DNA from 2 places in the Paenarthrobacter sp. NPDC090520 genome. Region 2 is predicted to be linked to the other one. Evidence: predicted binding sites of a transcription regulator. Region 2 holds the regulator's gene; the other holds the start of a gene.
What was found. Region 2 encodes Rex, which represses fermentation and respiration genes when NADH is low (regulators of the CRP and FNR family bind a similar motif). Its sites were predicted from a motif close to CTTGTGAANNNNTTCACAAG; they were not measured.
Positions count from the first base shown of each region.

Region 1: ACIQTZ_RS14885 (queuosine precursor transporter) is a predicted target of Rex. The motif match lies at 2,350-2,369, and genes of this name have one in related genera.

Region 1 covers NZ_JBIVXM010000011.1:115,077-122,049, reverse strand. The annotation lists gene tgt (tRNA guanosine(34) transglycosylase Tgt) at 1-1,286, shown strand, start outside; gene ACIQTZ_RS14885 (queuosine precursor transporter) at 1,378-2,088, opposite strand; gene ACIQTZ_RS14880 (TetR/AcrR family transcriptional regulator) at 2,419-3,081, shown strand; gene ACIQTZ_RS14875 (TIGR01777 family oxidoreductase) at 3,078-3,977, shown strand; gene ACIQTZ_RS14870 (hypothetical protein) at 3,974-4,408, shown strand; gene ACIQTZ_RS14865 (methyltransferase family protein) at 4,465-4,992, opposite strand; gene ACIQTZ_RS14860 (MFS transporter) at 5,407-6,786, shown strand.
Region 2 covers NZ_JBIVXM010000013.1:111,274-118,246, reverse strand. The annotation lists gene ACIQTZ_RS16280 (cytochrome c biogenesis CcdA family protein) at 1-208, opposite strand, end outside; gene ACIQTZ_RS16275 (TlpA family protein disulfide reductase) at 214-753, opposite strand; gene ACIQTZ_RS16270 (histidine phosphatase family protein) at 832-1,497, opposite strand; gene ACIQTZ_RS16265 (YceI family protein) at 1,713-2,264, shown strand; gene ACIQTZ_RS16260 (hypothetical protein) at 2,437-3,174, shown strand; gene ACIQTZ_RS16255 (hypothetical protein) at 3,463-3,660, opposite strand; gene ACIQTZ_RS16250 (hypothetical protein) at 3,696-3,869, opposite strand; gene ACIQTZ_RS16245 (redox-sensing transcriptional repressor Rex) at 4,272-4,979, opposite strand; gene ACIQTZ_RS16240 (glutaredoxin family protein) at 5,057-5,311, opposite strand; gene ACIQTZ_RS16235 (HAD family hydrolase) at 5,404-6,219, shown strand; gene ACIQTZ_RS16230 (endonuclease domain-containing protein) at 6,504-6,973, shown strand, end outside.

The DNA of each region.
Region 1 (6,973 bases), on a different contig from region 2:
CGCCCTCATCCGTTCCCTCTGCCGTCTCCGATCCTGCGTCCGGTTTCTCCTTCTCGGTGGGCCAGCGACTGACTGAAACGTCGTCGCCGTCGGACGCTTTGGTGGACGCCAACGGCGGCGAATTCCTTGGCAGGACCGGAACCATCAGCACGCCGCACGGAACCATCCAGACGCCCGCGTTCATCGCCGTCGGAACCAAAGCCACCGTCAAAGCCGTGCTGCCCGAGTCGATCGCGGACCTCGGCGCGCAAGCGGTCTTGGCGAACGCGTATCACCTGTACCTGCAGCCCGGACCGGAAATCCTCGACGCCGCGGGAGGCCTCGGCGCGTTCATGAACTGGTCCGGGCCTACTTTCACCGACTCCGGTGGATTCCAGGTGATGAGCCTCGGCTCGGGGTTCAAGAAGGTCATCGACATGAAAAATGTGGATACTTCCGGCCCGGATGACGCCGTGGCACCAGGCAAGGAACGCCTGGCGCACATCGACGACGACGGCGTCTGGTTCAAGTCCCACCTCAACGGAGACAAGCACAGGTTCTCCCCCGAGATTTCCATGCAGGTGCAGCACCAGATCGGCGCGGACATCATGTTTGCCTTCGACGAGCTCACCACGCTGCAGAACTCGCGGGCGTACCAGGAAGAGTCGTTGGAACGCACGCGCTTGTGGGCTCTGCGTTGCCTGGACGAGCATTTCTCCTTGACCGCTTCCCGGACGGGCAAGCCCTACCAGGCGTTGTTCGGCGTGATCCAGGGTGCGCAGTACGAGGACCTGCGACGCAAGGCCTGCCGCGACCTCGGCGCCATGCCCTTCGACGGCTACGGAATTGGCGGGGCGCTGGAGAAGGAGAACCTGGGGACGATCGTGCGCTGGTGCAACGAGGAGCTCCCCGAAGACAAGCCGCGGCACCTGCTGGGGATCTCCGAGCCGGACGACATTTTCACGGCCATTGAGAACGGTGCCGACACCTTCGACTGCGTCTCCCCCACCCGTGTTGCCCGGAACTCCGCCTTCTACACCCCGTATGGCCGGTTCAACCTGTCCGGGGCGAAGTACAAGAAGGACTTCGGGCCGCTGCAGGAAGGCTGCGACTGCTACGCGTGCGCCAACTACTCGCGCGCCTACATCCACCACTTGTTCAAGGCCAAGGAAATGGTTTCGGCGACGCTCATCTCCATCCACAACGAGCGCTTCGTGGTGAAGATGGTGGACGATGCGCGTCTCGCCATCGAGTCCGGGGATTTCTTCGAGTTCAAGGCCGAGACGTTGGGGCAGTACTACTCGTAGCCTTTGGTGGGCGCCGGGTTCGCCGGAAACGTGCTTGGAGGCTGGGAAACCTCCAGCGGCTGGGCACCGTTCCAGCGAACCCGGCGTGGGCTTACGCTGCGACTACTCCGTAGCTCGGCTCGCGCTTCTTGATCCAACCCACCACCAACACCGTAATGGGCACGAAGATGAACTCGACGGCGGTCTTGTAGACGAAGCCCACCAGGACGTAGTTGACGAACGAGCCTGCATCCGAGATGCCGATCACCGAGGCAGCGATGCTGCAGAAGATCAGCGTGTCCACGAATTCGCCCACCACAGAGGAACCCATGAGCCGGGCCCAGAGGGTCTTTTCTCCGGTGCGTTCCTTCATCTTCACGAGGATCCAGGAGTTGATGGTCTGGCCGGCGAGGAAGGCGAGCAGCGAAGCCAGGACGATCTGCGGAACCGGGCCAAGTGCGCCCTCGATGGCTGCTTGCTTGGCGGTTCCGTACTCGTCGTCGAAGCCGGGAAGGATGATGATCACCCAGTAGCAGAGGGACGCGAACACACTCAGCGCAAAGGACGTGATGATGGCTTTGCGGGCAACCTTGAACCCGTAGACCTCACTCATCACGTCGCCCAGGATGTAGGCCAGCGGGAACAGGAAGAACCCGCCGTCGGTGATGATCGGGCCGAGCACCACACCCTTGGAGGCGCCGATGTTGGACAGGATCAGCACCACGGCCATGACCGCCAGCATGATGCCGAAGTAAGGGGATCCGATAGAGGCAAAGCGGGGAGCTGGTTTGCTCAACGTGCTGGAGCCTGAGGGCGAGGGCATGGGTCATCCGTTCGTAGTGGTTCGCGCAGGCGCTCGTTTCGAGGCCGCCCCGCTGTATTAGCACTGTGTTTGGTGGGGCATCCGGCCCGTCACCAGCTACATTCTCCCACCTCCCCAACCCTCTCTCACCAAACCACCCCAACCGCCCAACCCTCTCTCACCAAACCACCCCTCCTCCCCAACCCTCTCTCACCAAACCACCCCAACCACCCAACCCTCTCTCACCCCACCACCGTTCCCGCCCAACCCTCTCTCACCTCCTTTTTGAACACGTTCAGAAGTCGTGGCATACTCATTCTTGAACACGTTCAAAACCTGCTCGGAGGAACCATGGCCGCCAAAAGCGAGCAAACCAGACAACTCGTAGCCGACGTCGCACTGAAGATGTTCCGCGAAATCGGCTTCGAGAAGACCACTATGCGAGCCATCGCCCAGGAAGCCGGCGTCTCGGTGGGCAACGCCTACTACTACTTCTCCTCCAAAGATGAACTGGTTCAGGAGTTGTACCTCCAAGTCCAGAACGAGCACGCTGTCGCAGCGGCGAAAGCCCTCGAAGGCGTCCATGATTTGGCCGGGCGCCTCAAAGCAGTCCTCCACAGCGGCATCGACGTCATGACGCCGTACCACCAGTTCGGTTCCGACTTCATTGCGACGGCGATCCGGCCGACGTCGCCCGTCAATCCGTTCGGCGAGGCGTCCACCGCCGCCCGGGACGCTTCGCTCGCGATCTTCCGCTCCGCCGTCGACGGTTCTTCACCCGCCGTCGCGAAGAAGCTGCGCGCCGACCTCCCGGAACTGCTGTGGCTCGCCCACATGGGGATCGCATTGTTCTGGGTGTACGACCGGTCCGAGAACCAACGCCGCACGCGCAAACTGATTGACGGCGCGGCGCCGCTGGTGGCTCGCGGGCTGTCGCTGGCGAAAATTCCGGGTGTCAGCAAGGTGTTCGACGACGTCCTCGGCTTGGTCCGCAACGTCAGGGAAGACTCATGACACGGACGGTGGTGATCGCTGGGGCTTCGGGGTTCATCGGCAGGTACTTTCGGCGGCGGTTCGTCGAGGAGGGATGGCAGGCGCGGACCATTGGTCGCGATGCTTCGGCTGACGCGCAATGGAACGACGACGGAGGCATGGCCAGGGTGCTGAACGGCGCCGAAGTGCTGGTGAACCTCGCCGGACGGACCGTGAATTGCCGTTACAACGAACGGAACCGCCGGGAAATCCTGGAATCCAGGGTGCTGACGACGCGGTCAATGGGGGTCGCGTTGTCCCGCTGCGACGAACCGCTGCGGACGTGGATCAACGCAAGCACCGGAACCATCTACCGGCATGCGGAGGACCGGCCGCAAACGGAAGAGGCGGGGGAACTCGGCAGCGGATTCTCGGTTTCCGTAGCCCGTGCGTGGGAGGACGAACTGGCCGCGGCTGTCGTGCCGGCCACCCGGAAGGTGCCGCTTCGGATCGCCATTGTCTTGGGTGGGACCGGTGGCGTGATGGGACCCTTCCGGAACCTGGCTCGCGTGGGCTTGGGCGGACATATGGGTCCGGGCACACAAAAGTTCAGTTGGATCCATGTGGAGGACTTGTTCCGGGCGGTGTTGTTCATCCACGACCGGCCCGAGCTTACTGGTCCCGTCAACGCAGCGTCGCCCTACCCTGTGGAGAACCGCGAACTGATGTCGTTGGTTCGACGAAGCCTCGGTGTGCCGTTCGGGCTTCCGACGCCGAAGTGGTTGTTGGAGCTGGGCGCGGTGATGATCCGCACGGAGACGGAGCTCGTCTTGAAGAGCCGCTGGGTGGAGCCACGCAGGTTGCTTGACGCAGGGTTTGCCTTTGGACACCCGTCCTTGGCGGGCGCCCTCAACGAGATCGCGGCGGCAAAGTCATGAACGACTGGGACGACGACGAGATAGCTTTGGCCGAGCCGCGGCCAACACAGTACGACTCTCGGGAGCGCGTAATTTTGACCGGCAAGGGGCTCGCGGTCGGTGTCCTGGTTGCCTATGTGGTCTTCAGCTTACTGCTGACCACGCAGGCTCCGGGTTGGGCATTGATCTTCTTTATCTACGCGGCCATCCCCTCAGCATTCATCGGCAGCGGGGTAGGAGCCGTCCTGGGATGGGCGCTTCGTCGCGTGGGCAACCAGTGGTTTCACGTTGCAGCGTTCTTCGCTGCCGGCGCTTTGATCTGTGTACCCTTCGGCGGCTTCTCAAGCTGGGGCGCAACCCTATTCAGCCTATCCATTGCTTTGGCGGCGGGTATGGGCCGGTTATCGGTGTGGAAGCTGGTCAAACTCAACCCCCAACCCTCTCTCACCTAACCGCCCTTTCCACCCAACCCTCTCTCACCGAATGACCCCTTCTCCTAAGCCCTCTCTCACCGTGCTTCATCGACGCGCATCCGCCTGCTCACGGGATTGCCAACGTAACGCGGCACTGCCTGCATGTACTCGGCGTAAGTAGGACCGAACTCCTCGAGGAGCACCTTTTCCTCCCACAAAGCCCCGAGGTGTTCCACGAGGATCCCAGCAGGTAACGTCGCAAGGGCCCAGGAGGAACCTCGGAAAATCGCCACGCCCGCATGGATCAGCCACCATCCCAGGTACATGGGATGCCGGCTCGCCGCGTAAGGACCACTGGTCACCAACTCCTCGGGACGTCCTAAAACGAAGTTGCCCTTTGTGTGGCGACGGCGTTCTGCAACGGCCCACGCGGTAACTCCCACTCCTGCGGCAACCACGATCACCCCGGCAATCCTGCGCATGCCCCGCATGGGTGCGACGCGTGTCGGATAAAGCCGACCGAGCACGACATCCAACACCAACCCGACCACCTGTCCAGGTGGCAAAGGGACGCTGGCTGCCTCCCGTTTCAGGACGAGTGCTGCCCTCCGAGCGATGGTCATGGCATGAACCATATTCCTGGCTTTCCAGGAATGCCATGGCGAGTGCCCGAAGCGAGAGAGCGACCGCCCACACCAGCCAATCGGTGAGAGAGCGTCCGCCCCAAAGGGCGATTCCGTGAGAGAGCGTCGGGGGGACCACAGCCTTAAGGGCGTCGGGCGCCCAAGCTGCGTGCCGCCGTCGTGCGTCGCCAAACGCGACCCTGAAACCTAAGGAAGTGTTAGGAAATCACCTCCTGCGTTGGCTGTGCCGTGCATCACCCATAGTTTGGAATACGTCCTCTTCACCCCCAAGAGGGCCTTTCTTAGTCGACGAAGAGCCATGCGCAAGGACGCCATGAGCACGAGCTTCATGGACAGAACGAACTCATGAAAGACACGGCTGCCGCGTGCGCAGCCGGCCAGGAAGGTTCATTGATGAGCACCCAACAAGCTGCGCCCCTCAGCGAGGCGGCCCAAACCCGCAAGGCCGTGGGCAACATCCTCAAGGGCTCCGCGGGCAATCTCGTGGAGTGGTTCGACGTGTACGTCTACACGGCGTTTGCGGCGTATTTCCAGTCGCACTTTTTCAATTCCTCGGACGATCTCCAGGCGGGCCTCGAAGCGATGGCGGTCTTCTCGACGTCGTTCCTTATGCGACCCATCGGCAGCTGGTTCTTCGGCCGCTACGCAGATCGTAAGGGCCGCAAGGCCGCGCTGACGCTGAGCGTGACCATGATGTCCGCGGGCTCTTTTGCCATCGCCATCCTGCCGACACAGGACGTGATCGGCCTGTGGGCAATGATTCTGCTGGTCTTTGTCCGCGTGGTCCAAGGCTTCTCCGTGGGCGGTGAGTACGGGACAAGCGCCACGTACATGTCGGAGGCTGCAACGGCGAAACGGCGTGGCTTCTTCTCGAGCTTCCAGTACGTGACGCTGGTGGGCGGACAGATGCTGGCCCTCCTGGTGCTCGTGATCCTGCAGAACACCATGACCAAGGAAGCCCTGACTGAGTGGGGTTGGCGAATTCCATTCGCCGTAGGTGGTGTCGCTGCGCTCGTGGTGCTCTGGCTTCGCCGGTCCATGGAAGAAACGATTTCCGCAGATCAGCTCCGCGCAGCCCATGTCAAGGTTGCGGGCGAGGCACAGCCGGGAACCATGAAGCTCCTGTTCACCAAGCACTGGAAGCCGCTGCTGATCTGCATTGGCATCACGCTCGGCGGCACGGTGGCGTTCTACACGTACACCAACTTCATCCTGAAGTTCATGAACGATACGTCCGGCATCCCCAAGACCGACACCTCCGTCATCAACTTCTGGGCGCTGTTCATCTTCATGCTCCTGCAGCCGGTCTACGGCATGATTTCGGACAAGATCGGCCGCAAGCCGCTGCTCGTGTGGTTCGGCGTGACGGGCGTGCTCTTCACGTGGCCACTGCTCTCCATGCTTGCCGGCACCAAGGATCCGTTGATGGCCTTCCTGCTCATGATGGGCGGACTGTTGATGGTCGGCGGTTACACCTCGATCAACGCCCTGGTGAAGGCCGAGCTCTTCCCGGCGTCCACCCGCGCACTTGGCGTTGGGCTGGGTTACGCGATCGCCAACTCCCTGTTCGGCGGCACGGTTCCGCTGATCGGCGCTGCGCTGCAGAAGGCCGGCCAGGAGAATCTCTTCTTCACCTACGTCACTGCCGCAATCTTCATCTCCCTGCTGGTGTACGTCTTCGCGCTGAGGAACAAGAAGGCGACGCACCTGGACACGGAACAGGGCCACGCGTGGGATGGTCGCGGGGACAAGAAGGACCTCGTGGACGCCTAAAGCCCCCCCGTTGTGAGGCCCGCTCTGCGCCCTTTGTTTGTTGGGAAGGGCGCAGAGCGGGCCTGGCAACGTTAAGTGGCGCGGGTGGGTGATAGAGGGTTTCGATAAAGACGCCAAAGGGTGATAGAGGGTTTCGATAAAGACGCCAAAAGGTGAGAGAGCGTTGCCCAAAAGACGCTTAAAGGTG
Region 2 (6,973 bases):
ACACGAACAGTCCAATGCCCACCAGCATGCGGCCCCGCCGCTGCTTCTGGAGGTCAACCCCGCTCAACCCGGTGACGTAGCCAAGATAACCGGGCACCAGCGGGAGGACGCACGGAGAGAGGAAGGAAACGAGCCCCGCCAACAAGGCCACTGGCACGGCCAGGAGCAATGATCCGTTGAGGATGGTCTCGGCAAAGGGACTGTTCATGGGTACTACTCGGCCACTGCGGACGTGATGAGGGCCTTGAGGGTGCTCTTTTCAATCTCGCCGAGCACGCGGGAGGCAACTTTGCCTTCCTTGTCGAGGACAAGCGTGGTGGGAACGGCGTTCGGAGGAACAATGCCGGACACCGACAGGAGGACCGCGCCATCCTTGTCATTGAAGCTCGGGTACGTCAGGTTGAAGGTCTTGTCGAAAGCTTCGGCGGTTGCCTTCTCGTCTCGAAGGTTGACGCCGAAGAACTGCACGCCCTGGTCCTTGAATTCCTGGTGGAGGGCTTCCAACTGCGGAGCTTCCACACGGCAGGGGGCGCATGCAGCGAACCAGAAGTTCAAGACGGTGACTTTGCCCTTGAGGACATCCGGGGTCACGGTTGTTCCGTTGAAAAGGGTGCCTTTGAGGGCCACGGGAGCGCTGCGGTCCGCCTTTGCGAACTCGGTGACGGATCCGTCGCCTGCAACATAGTTCTTGTTGTCTCCCTTGCGGGCCTGGTCCGCCAGGGAGTCCGGCTGGGCGCAGGCCGAGAGTCCCATGGTGAGCCCTGCAAGGAGGACCCCACCGGCAGTGAGCGCGCCGCGGCGCGAGACGTTCTTCTTATCCACGGTTCCCTTTCACGCTCCCGGGGTGCTGGCGGCACCGGGCAGGAGGACAGCGGCGGGCTCGCTGTAGTCAACGCGGGCCACCTTGCCGTCGTCGTCGAAAACCAGGGAGGTCAGCGAGGCCAAAGTGCACTCACGCTTTCGCGGATCGTGGGCCAGCCGGCGGCCTTCGGCTGAGAGCCGGGTGGCCCAGATAGGCAATTGGTGGCTGACCATGATGGCTTCGGCTCCGTCGCCGCCGAGTTCGATGGCCTTGAGCCGGGCGTCCTGCACAGCGGCGATGACGCGCGCTGCCTGCTCCTTGTAGGGCTCGCCCCAGGAGGGCCGCAGGGGGTTGCGGAAGTAGTACCAGTGCTTGGGCTTCAGGAATTCGCTCCGCGTTGGGTGGAGGCCCTCAAAGTGGTTTTCCGCCTCGATGATCCGCGGATCCGTGGTGATGGGCAGCCCCAGAGCCTCGGACGTGGGCATGGCGGTTTCCTGGGCACGCGTCAGCGGCGACGCCACTAAATGGACAATTCTGGCGCCCTGGTCTGCGCGCACCACAAAGTGCTCGGCCAGCATGCGGGCCATCTCCCGGCCGCGCTCGGAGAGGTGGAATTCAGGCAGCCGACCATACAGGACGCCATCGGGGTTATGGACCTCGCCATGGCGAAGCAGATGGACAGTTGCTTGGGGCATGTTTACCAGTTTCTCAAAGATGCGGGGCGATCTGAAATCTTCTACCGCTAGTAGAACTCAAAGTTTTCCCAAAATGTTCCGGGAAGTTGGAATAAAGGATGCATATGCATGTTTATACTAGACACGAAGCTCGGTTGACGCTTCAAGTAAACAGCTCGATCAGATCAGCCGGGTAAGCCCAACGATCCATCCCTATACCTAGGAGCAACACCATGATGACTCTTCCCGCCAACGTCTCCACCGGCACCTGGACCCTGGACAACTCCCACAGCGAGATCGCCTTTACCGTGCGCCACGCGGGCATCAGCAAGGTCCGCGGCCAGTTCAAGGAAGCCGAAGCCACGCTGGAAGTTGGCGAGGCCCTGACCGATTCCAAGGTGACCGCTTCCATCCAGACCGCCAGCTTCGACTCGGGCGACGTCAACCGCGACGGCCACGTCAAGGGCGAGGACTTCTTCGACGTGGAGAAGTTCCCGGAGATCACGTTCGTCTCCCGCCACGTGAAGGCCAACGGTGACGGCTTCGACCTCGTGGGCGATCTCACCATCAAGGGCGTCACCAAGGAAGTTGCCATCGAGACCGAGTTCAACGGCGTGGCCGTGGACCCGTTCGGCAACACCCGTGCAGGCGTCTCCGGTGAAACCACCATCAGCCGCAAGGAATTCGGCCTTACCTGGAACGCCGTCCTGGAAGCCGGCGGTGTCCTGGTCAGCGACAAGGTTGTCATCAACCTCGAACTCGCCTTCATTGCACCGGCTGCCGCCTAGCCTTTTCGCTGGAAGCGGCCCCACGGCGCCCCCGCCCATCTTTGGTGTGCGGGGGCGCCGTTTCGCATACTCGGAAATCACCCGTCCATTGTTCGGCACACACCCGGTATTTGGCTGCGAGTTGGCCCCAAATTTCCTATGCAACCCTCAACCCGCGGTCTACAGTGATGCCATGAGTAACCCAGACGAAGCACCACAGCCTCAGCAGCCCGGCTCCGAGCCACAGCAGCCCGGCAATGTTCCTCCTGCGGGTTACCAGCCTCCGCAGGGCTACCAACCACCCCAGGGCTACCAGCCGCCGTCGCAGCCGGGCCAGTACCAGCAGCCCGGCCAGTACCAGCAGCCCGCCCAAAACCAGCCGCCCCAGTACCAGCAGCCGGGTCCCGGCCAGCCAGGACAGGGCCAGCAGGGTGGTTTCCACTTCGAAATGCCCACCGACGGACCGCGCAATTTCAACGACGTCCTCCCCCAAGGCGGCTTCTCAGGCATCTTCAAAGTCCAGGGGCTGCCCACGGAGCTGAAGGTGTCCTACTTCATCTGGGTGATTTCGGGACTGCTCGGCCTGCTGTTCGGGCTGATCGGACTCTTCGCCATCATCGCGGCCTTCGCCTTCATACCGGGGCTGGCAGCTGTCGCGCTGATCCTGCTGATCATCAGCCTTGCCGTCGCAGCAGCGCAGGTTGTCCTGGCCATGAAGATGAAGGAAGGCAAAGAGTGGGCACGGCTGGCCCTGACGGTTCTTGCAGCAGTCTCTTTGCTTCTGGCCATTTTTGGTTCCATCAACATGGGCGGTCCCAGCGCTGGCCTGGGCAGCAACTGGTTCGGGTTCCTGGTCAGCGCCGTTGCCGTCGTCCTCATGTGGCTCCCGAACTCGCAGCTCTGGTTCAAGGCAGTCAAGGGCACCGCCTGACGCGAAACCCGGGTACCGCCGTCGTGCATTAACAGCAGCGATGATGAAGGCCGCGGGCCTCCCAATGGAGGCCCGCGGCCTTCATCATGCAGGAGTACGGCTATGTACGCCTGCGTGATGATTTCTCCACGCGCGGGAAATTCCTGCGTGTGATCCTCCGTACCACCGGGAGGCTGGGGGTACGGTGGATTCAGAACCATGGTGGGGGCACTTTGTTCTTGTTGACCCCAGCAGTATCAGCCGTCGACCAAGCAAAGGAATGCCATGAGCAACCCTCCCTACCCGCCGTCAAACCCGGGCGATTCCACTCCGGAACAGCAGGGGTCCCAGCCTTCGGCGCCGCAGTACGGCCAACAGTCCGAACCCAACGCTCCGCAATACGGCCAGCCGGCCGCGCCGCAATACGGCCAGCAGGCTCCGAACGCTCCCCAGTACGGGCAGCAGTCCGCGCCGCAGTACGGCCAGCAGGCTCCCCAGTACGGCCAACAGCCCTCTCCTTACGGCCAGCAGCCCGGATCGCCCTATGGCCAGGCCGTCCCGCAGTACGGCCAGGACACCAACTGGCCCAGCCAGCAACCGGGTCCCAGCACGGTCCCCCAGATGGTCAACATCGCCTTCTGGATGATCGTGGCCGCCGGTATCCTCTCGGCCATCAGCTCGCTGCTCCTGGCAACCACAGGTTCTGATGCGTTCATCAATTCCATGGTCCAGCAGGCAGCAGCCCAGGGCACCGAGTTCCCTGAAGGTTCCCTTGAAGGAATGAAGGGCGCCATCACCGTTGGCGCGGTGATCGGTGCCATCGTGTCCCTCGGACTCTATGCGTTGGTGGCATTCCCTGTCCGCAAGGGCAAGAACTGGGCCCGCATCCTCGGTACTGTCTTCGCCGCCATCTCGGTCCTTGGCCTGACCGGCCTGTTCCAGTTCGGCGCAACGTACGGCATCCTGCAGCTGCTGGTGATCCTGTTGGGAGTCGCGGCAATCGTCATGCTGTACCTGCCGGCGTCGGCGCCTTACTTCCGCAAGCAGCAGGCGTTCGGCAACCCGTACGGCCGCTGAGCCCAAGCAGAACTGACCAGCGGGCGCGGACCCGGCGAAGGCTAAACGGCCTGACCCGGTGTCTGCGCCCGTTGTGCGTGGTAGGCAAGAATCTGGAGTTCCGTGGCCATGTCCACCTTGCGAAGGTTGACGTGCGGGGGTACCTGGAGGAGCACCGGGGCGAAGCTGAGGATGCTGCGGATTCCGGCCCCGATCACGCGATCACATACTTCCTGTGCCACCGTTGCCGGGAGGGCAAGAACCACCATGTTGGTGTGCGTGCGCTCCAGGACCCGCTCCAGTTCTGCCGAGTCGCTGACCCTGAGCCAGCCAACCTCGTTGCCGATCACCATGGGGTCGGCATCGAAAATGGCCACCACGTCGAAGCCCCGGGATTCGAAGCCACCGTACCGGGCCAGCGCCTTGCCCAGGTTACCGGCACCGACGATTGCCACTTTCCAGTCGTGTGTCAGTCCGAGGGCAGCGGCGATGTGCCGGCTCAAGTACTGGACCTCGTACCCTACTCCGCGGGTTCCGTACGAACCGACGTAGGAAAGGTCCTTCCGCAGCGTCGATGAACTGACGCCGGAGGCCTCCGCCAGTGCATCCGAAGAAACGCGTTCCACGCCTTCGGCAAGGAGGGAGTTGAGCGCACGCAAATAGAGGGTCATCCGGGCCACAGCCGCGGGCGGGATCTGCTTGGCGGCAGGTTCGTTGTCCCCGGTTGTTGCCTCCGGTGACGGTTCCAGCGCAGTCACGGTATTCTCCATTGCGTCGCTTGTTGTTCCACTCTATGGCCCCTGACCGGGCTCAACAAAAAGCCATTTCCTTCCGTGAGCGGCGCCCCTTAGCCCTCCAGCGCTTTCTTCAAAAGACGGGTGAGTCGCTGCTCATCGATGGTCCAGAAGTCGCGCTGTACGCCGTCCACCAACAGCACCGGAATCTCCTCGGCGTACCGGTCACGGAGGGTCGCGTCACCGTCGATCGATGTTTCGCTCCACTGCACGCCCAAGCCTGAGGTGACGCGTTCGACGGCGGCACGCGCCGCGGTGCACAGGTGGCAGTCAGCTTTGGTGAGGAGGACGACGTCGGGAATAGGCATGACTCAACGTTACCGGCTGCGGCGGCAGCGCCCATGCGGCGTCCGACCATGGCGCGAAGCGCGAGGCAGCTGCAATTGACTAGACTCAAGGCATGCCCGACGAGAAGGACGCCGCTGTGCTCGCAGATGCCAAGGTGCCGCAGCACACCGGCGAGGCTGCTTTCTTCGACGTCGACAACACCCTGATGAAGGGCGCCAGCCTCTTCCATGTGGCCCGCAAAATGTACGAGCGCAAGGCCTTCACGCTGTCCCAGGCTGCCGGCTTCGCGTGGAAGCAGTTCAAGTTCGTGATGCGTGGCGAGAACATGGAAGACGTCCATGCCGTCCGTGACTCCGCGCTGACCTTGGCTGCAGGCATTTCGGTCGACGACATCAAGGCCCTGGGCGAAGAGGTCTATGACGAGATGATCGAGTCGCGGATCTGGCCGGGTACCAAGGCATTGGCCGAACAGCACCTGCGGGTTGGCCGCAAAGTCTGGCTCGTCACAGCCACTCCCATCGAGGTGGCTACCGTCATTTCCACGCGGCTTGGTTTAACTGGCGCGCTGGGAACCGTCGGCGAGATTGAGAACGGCACCTACACGGGCAGGCTCGTGGGCGACATCCTGCACGGTCCGGCGAAGGCTGTGGCTGTCCAGCTCGTTGCGGACCGCGAGGGCCTGGACCTGGACCATTGCTGGGCTTACAGCGACTCCGCCAACGACATTCCTTTGCTCACGTTGGTTGGCCACCCCGTGGTCATCAACCCGGATGCCCGGCTGCGCCGGCACGCCCGCGAGCACAACTGGCCGGTGTACGACTTCCGTTCGGGCCGCCGCGCAGCCACCCTCGGGCTGAAGGCGGCAACCGTGGGCGGCGCCATCTACGGCCTGTGGCGCGGATTCAGCCGCTTCCGCAGCCCCCGCTAGCCAACCCTCTCTCACCAAACACCCCCACCCCACTCGACCCTCTCTCACCAAACCACCCCTCCCCACCCAACCCTCTCTCACCAAACACCCCCTCCCCACCCAACCCTCTCTCACCAAACCACCTTTCCCGCCTGACCCTCTCTCACCAAACCACCCTTCCCGCCCGACCCTCTCTCACCAAACCACCCTTCCCACCCGACCCTCTCTCACCACGGGAGGCCAACGCCCGACGGCCTGTGGATAACTTCTGTAGACAGGGGGGCCTTCTGGGCAAGAATGCCCGTATGCAAAAACCCTCGACGTTTCCGCAAGCACTGGCTTCTGCGCCATTTACCCTCAACCAAGCCGAGGCGTTCGGCGTAGGGAAGCGGCAGCTTTGGAAGCGGAGTTCGATCGAGGGGGTCAGTCAGGGAATCTTCAGGCCTTCGGACTGGGAATTCGATTTAGCCTCCGCGGCCCGGTCCCTTTCGGCCGCAAGTCCGGGCGCCTGGATTTCGCATGTAACAGCGGCGCGGCTCCAAGGCCTTTACTTGCCGCCGTGGCTGGCCGATTCGAACGAGTTACACCTCAGCAAGCCCCGGAAACTGCCTTCTGTTCGTCGACGGGGTGTCATCGGACATACGGTGGTTATCGTCGACTCTGAAATCGAGTTCGCACACGGCATGTGGATGAGCACGCGGCCCCGAACCTGGCTGGACTTGGCACGCCAATTGCCCTTGAGGGAACTCGTTTGCGTCGGAGATCAGCTCATTCG